One region of the Saccharobesus litoralis genome, then DNA from elsewhere that is predicted to be linked to it. Evidence: predicted binding sites of a transcription regulator. Region 1 holds the regulator's gene; the other holds the start of a gene.
What was found. Region 1 encodes LexA, which represses DNA repair genes until DNA is damaged. Its sites were predicted from a motif close to TACTGTATNNNNATACAGTA; they were not measured.
Positions count from the first base shown of each region.

Region 2: a site for LexA is predicted at 1,547-1,566, ahead of C2869_RS11240 (YebG family protein). Genes of this name have one in related genera too.

Region 1 covers NZ_CP026604.1:2,752,237-2,755,454, forward strand. The annotation lists partial or broken gene C2869_RS09690 (IS982 family transposase) at 1-596, shown strand, start outside; gene lexA (transcriptional repressor LexA) at 985-1,608, shown strand; gene coxB (cytochrome c oxidase subunit II) at 2,260-3,218, shown strand, end outside.
Region 2 covers NZ_CP026604.1:3,147,570-3,150,787, reverse strand. The annotation lists gene panP (pyridoxal-dependent aspartate 1-decarboxylase PanP) at 1-1,320, opposite strand, end outside; gene C2869_RS11240 (YebG family protein) at 1,583-1,885, shown strand; gene C2869_RS11235 (methyl-accepting chemotaxis protein) at 1,958-3,218, opposite strand, start outside.

The DNA.
Region 1 (3,218 bases):
CTAAGCTTGGTAAACCAACCGGTATCCAATTTGTCGATTCTACAAAAATAGAGGTTTGCCATATTATCAGAGCCAAAAGAAACAAGGTGTTTGAGGGAGTTGCTAGACATGGTAAAGGCACAATGGGATGGTCTTTTGGTTTTAAGTTACACTTAGTTATCAATCACTTCGGTGAAATAGTTTCATTGAAACTAACAGAGGGGAACATAGATGATCGCAAACCAGTCCCTGAAATGACAGAGTCACTATTTGGTAAACTTTATGGTGACAAAGGTTATATTAGCAAAGCGCTATCGGGAGAGTTGCTTGAAAAGGGAGTTGAATTGATAACAACAATCCGTAAAAACATGAAGAAAAAATTCATCTCATTATGGGATAGAGCCATACTTAAAAAGCGGTTCATAATAGAAACAGTGAATGACCAATTGAAAAACATTTCGTACATTGAGCACTCCAGACACCGCAGCGCACATGGCTTTATGCTGAATTTGCTTGGCGGTTTAATCGCATATAGTTTAAAATAAGAGAAGCCATCATTAGATTTAACAGCAGAGGAACTGGAGCTATTAAATAGCAACAATTTAATGCTGGCTTAACCAGAGCTCAGGTTAATTATTGAACTAGAGTCATGAGCAGTGCTGAACTCTTTATAACAGCTTGTTATCGGATTAAAGAGGTAAATTCTGAACTATTACCAACTTTAGAAATGACTTAATGTTCATTACTTTTAGTAAATCAAATTCTGCCAAAATGATTTTTGGTATCTAAATATATAGCTAAAACCCTCAAAAGAGCTTATTTATTCAAGTTTTGACCTATTTAGTCTTTTTGGCTACGCGGTAAATTTGTAAAAGTTTATGTGCCCTGGATTTTTTCAGAAATAAACTGAACCCGACAGATCAACAATAATTTTTTATTGAATGTTTGCGTATTTGTACAGCCTGTATATACTAACAGGTAAGCAGCCATTACGGATCCACTAAAATGAAGCCACTTACTCCTCGTCAAGCAGAGATCCTGCAACTAATTAAAGATAATATTTCAGAAACTGGTATGCCGCCAACACGAGCTGAAATAGCTAAAACATTAGGCTTTAAATCACCTAATGCAGCGGAAGAACATTTAAAAGCGTTAGCACGTAAAGGCGCTATAGAAATAATGCCGGGCACGAGTCGTGGTATTCGTCTAATTGGCGCTGCTAATGATGAAAGTGAAAATGAAGGTTTGCCTTTAGTGGGTAAAGTGGCTGCGGGTTCACCTATTTTGGCGACAGAGCATGTAGAAAGCCGCTATCAAGTGGATCCCAACTTATTTAAGCCAAATGCTGACTATTTATTGCGGGTTGAAGGCGAAAGCATGAAAGATATTGGTATTATGGATGGCGATTTATTGGCTGTGCATAAAACGCAATCGGTGCGTAATGGTCAGGTTGTGGTGGCTCGAGTGGAAGAGGATGTCACGGTGAAGCGTTTTGAGAAGAATGGTGGTGAAATTTTACTTCATGCTGAAAACCAAGAGTTTGCGCCTATTAAAGTGGATTTAGCCTCAACACCTTTTGAAATAGAAGGGATTGCCGTTGGTGTTATTCGCAACACGACTTGGATGTAATAAAACCTGTTTGTTGATGTTATAGTCAAAGTGATCAGGTTTTAGGGGAAGCCGTCAAAGCTACCGCATCCGTGCTCTCGCTCCTTACCTACATCCATGTAGGCAAGCTTCGAGCCCCCATGAGCATATGCTCTACTATGTGATTGGGGTGAGTAAGCGCTGACAATGAACCATAAGACCTGAGCGAGAAGACTATATAGCCGTGCGTATCTTACGCATGGCTTGTTAGTTTCCCTTCAGTGCTTGGCTAAATTGCTGCTTTAGGCAATTGAGTTACCATTTTCTATATTGGCATCAGTGGCCTATTATCTCTTTTCATTTTTAATATCTATTTCTAAGCTTCTTATAGTAAAAAAATCCAACTGCTAGATATTTGTTCAGATAAGTAGCGAAAACCTACGTTTTTAGCGGCTTTTAGCTCTTGTTTGCCTTTCTTAAAACCTCTTTTAATTCAATAACCTTGTTAAAAAAATGTAAGTTTATTGGACGTATATCAAATTACTGTCTAATTTTTATTTGTCGGCTGACTAAAAAAGAATCAGCCACCCAGTTTATTTATTACTAGATACTGAGCTTGTCACAATAAAAAGGTGCGAACTAGCCATAAACCATTAGAGCTAGAGCGCGATTGCCAACAAGGGGAGTTGCTTGGTGAAAAAGGTTATTTTATCTCTACTCGCTTTTATTTGCTGTACGGGAGCTGTGTTAGCTGCATCTCCAGAATCGGCACCTATGCCATTAAACATGACGCGAGGCGTTACCTCTATTAGCGCAGATGTGTATGACTTACACATGCGAATTTTCTACATATGCACGGCAATTGGTGTTGTAGTGTTTGGTTTAATGTTTTGGGCGATGATTTTTCATCGTAAATCACGCGGTCATAAGGCGGCTAATTTCCACGAAAGTGTAAAAGTAGAAATAGCATGGACCGTAGTGCCGTTTATCATCTTAATTGTCATGGCAATACCGGCTACGCAGACGTTAATTGCAATGGAGGACACGTCTGAACCTGATGTCAGTATTTTGGTGACAGGCTCTCAATGGAAATGGCATTACAAGTACATGGAAAATGATATTGATTTTTACAGTGTGCTTGCAACACCTACAGAACAGATCACGGGTAAGTGGGATAAAGGGGAAAACTACTTACTTGAGGTAGATCGACCATTAGTTATCCCAACGGGTAAGAAAGTTCGTTTTTTAATGACGTCTGATGACGTTATCCACTCATGGTGGGTGCCAGACTTCGCAGTGAAAAAAGACGCTAATCCCGGTTTTATCAACGAAGCTTGGACAAAGGTTGATGTACCTGGAATTTACCGCGGTAAATGCGCTGAACTTTGCGGTAAAGACCATGGGTTTATGCCTGTTGTGGTTATCGCTAAATCACCAAGCGATTATCAAGCTTGGGTGGATATGCAAGTTGAGCAACGCCGCAAAGCCAAAGAGGAAGAGCAACGTTTGTTGGCCATGAATATGTCTATGGATGAGCTAATGGCGGAAGGGAAAAAGGTTTATCTGGCTAATTGCGCAGCCTGCCATCAGCCCAATGGTGCAGGATTACCAGGTGTATTCCCTGGGTTAGTGGGGACAGGTGTAGTGACAGG
Region 2 (3,218 bases), 400 kb from region 1:
AGTCAGTAAACATAACTCAGGGTGAGAGACCAACTCAAAATCGTCTTGTTGGTTTATCAATTCCGCAAAGTAACGTGCCTGCTCAATACTTCGGTCGATTAACAATTGATAACCTTTTCGGCCCAAAATATTCATACTGGCGAAGACCAACATGGCCATACCAGGACGCGAACCTTCTAACGTATGGCTACCTAAATCTTTTGAACCTTTTCTTAGTACATATTCTGCGTGGTGCTCGATATGTCCTGCCAAGGAAGGATCTTTAAACAAAACAATGCCCGCACCCATAGGCACGTACATTTGTTTATGGGCATCAATAGTCACAGAATCAGCCAACTCAATGCCAGCCAGTAAGGAAGCGTATTTATGCGAAAACAGGGTGGAACCACCCCAAGCCGCGTCGACATGAAAATGACACCCAACTTCACTCGCGACTGCAGCCATCTCAGCCAGTGGATCAATATTACCGGTTTCTGTGGTACCGGCAACCCCAACCATAGCTAAAATGGCAATACCATTATCACGCAACTGTTTTGCTGTGCTGCGTAACTTATCAATATCGACACGGTTATTAGCATCGGTTGGAATTGCAATGACATCTTCACGGCCAATGCCGAGTAAATCGGCTGACTTAGCCAATGAATAATGACCGCGCTCCGACACTAAAACTGCAGCGCCCTTATAGCCATAATGCAATAAGGCTTTGTATAAACCACTTTGGGCAACACCTTTAAAATTGCCACTTGGCTTAAACAAGTTATTACGAGCAACCCATAACGCAGTTACATTCGCTATTGTTCCACCCGAGCAGAATGCGCCCAGTGAAAACTGTTCAGAGTGCATATATTCTTGATAAAAACTCGATGCACCGCCATAAACTAAATTGTGCATCATACCCAGTACTTGACGCTCTAACGGCGTAAACGCCTTTGAGGTTTCAATTTTGACTAGGTTTTGATTGAGAGCAATCATAATTTTTGACATTGGTAACATAAAATAGGGCAACGCCGATGTCATATGTCCAATAAAGCTAGGAGAAGAGGTGTGAACGGATTGAGCTACCAATTTATCTAACAAAAAACTGGTGTGATCAGAAACAAACTGCGGTTCTTCAGGTAATTGTGCATCAGAGAAATCTTTTTCAATTTCACTCAGTTTGTGCTCTTTAGCCACTAAATGCTCTGAAAGAAAGCCATTTAAATTTTGCGAAATTTCCTGCTCTATACGCCCCAATGTAGAATCAGGCGCCTCTGGCACGGTAAAAATACGCAGCAAGGACTCTTCATTCGCTGTTGCTTGCTTGTTGGTTTCTGCTCTCACCTGACTCAAATTACTCACACTGCTTTGATGCGCCAACTTTAATCCGTTTTTAATCACTTGTCTGCTTATAATCAGTATTTTTATGTCATTAAAAATAAATAAATGGACTGCAAATATACTTATTTGATTAAAGTCTAAACCACAACTTACGTTTTGCGCATTTAATCGGCTAAATTAGACTAAAACAAATTCTTAAATTAGATTTGCAATATAAATCTGCATGATATACTGTACATAAAAACAGTTACATATTGGGTGAGTTATGGGTGTAAGAGCTTTATGGCAATGCGACAGAGACGGCAAAATGTTTACCAGTAAAAAAGAAGCAGACGCTTACGATAAAATGCTAGAACTGGCCGAGGTTATTTCTGAAGTCATTGAACAGCAAGTTGAAGGCTTGTCTGAATCACAAGTTGAAAATATTGGTCGCTTAATTGCGGAAAATAAAGAATCGTTCAGTAACGCGTTTAAAGGTAAAGTTGACGAGTTACAGCAAGTTGGCAAAAGTGTTAATGCTGACGAGACTGAAGATTCAAACGTCACCCCGATTAACGCAACAAATTAGCTTTCTTTCCAATAACAAACAGCGAGACGGTCTATATTAACCTCTCGCCTTTTGTTGTTATGGCATATGACACTAGAGCTTAAATTGGCTAGTGGCTTCCATTAAGTCGTCTGAAGCTTGATGCAATTGATGCGACACTTCTTCCAGTGAACTAAATGTGCCTTGAATTTGCTGTTCGGTTTCCGACATTGTATTAATAATATCAACCACATGGTTGGCAACTACACTTTGCTCTTCTGTCGCAGTGGCAATTTGGTTATTCATCATTGAAATATTTTCCACACTGCCTTTAATTTGTTCAAGTGCCGAACCGGTTTTAATCGCAAACTCTTCGTTGCTTGACGACAAGGTTTCCGCTTGCCCCATCATTGTCACACTTTCACTTGCTGCATTGCGCAGCTTATCTAACAAATCACGGATCTCTGTGGTGGCATCACCTGTGCGCGATGCTAATGTTCTTACTTCATCAGCAACCACAGCGAAACCTCGGCCTTGCTCACCGGCGCGAGCCGCCTCAATTGCCGCATTAAGTGCCAATAAATTGGTTTGTTCCGCAATAGCGTTAATCACATCAAGGATCGAACTTACACTATCTGTATCCTGTGCTAATCTGTGGATCGACTTGGATGTAGTGTCTATTTGCTCATTGAGTTTTTTCGAGTTTTCTATTGTGGCTTCCACCACAGTTAAGCCATTATTCGCTTCCACCTCAGCTTCATTAGCCGCTGAGTTAGCCAGCCCTGCTGACTCACTAATCCCTTCAATCGATTGATTAAGCTCAGTCATAGATTGTTGAGTTTGCGCAGCGTTTGCAGCTTGTTGCGAAGTCAAAGTGCGAGCTTGTTCCGTATTAGAAATTAAGCGGGTAGACGTATCAAGCAAGGGGTGAGAAACGCCCATCACATCAGAAATAGATTGGCTTAATGTATCAATAAATCGATTAAAGTTAGTGGCTAACTGCCCTAACTCATCTTTATTCCTAACTTGTAATCGATGGCTTAGCTCACCTTTACCACTGGCTAATTCAGCAAGAGAATCACGCAATTCTGATACAGTTGTACTAATAGAACGGGCTACATAAATGGCAATTAAAGCCACTATAACAATCATTACTACGCCAAAGAAAATTGTCGATTGCAGCGCATTTTCACCACTACTTCTGGCTTGCTCAATCGTCTCTTTAAGTAATTGGTCTATCGATTGTTTATATTGTTTTAAACCTTCTTGGGTTTTTTCTAACGTTTCAGATTTAGTACGGGTTTTAGCTGGCAATGCGGAAAAGTCTATAGTTTCAGCTAGCATACCATCAACAATCTCTAACGATTGTGTTTGG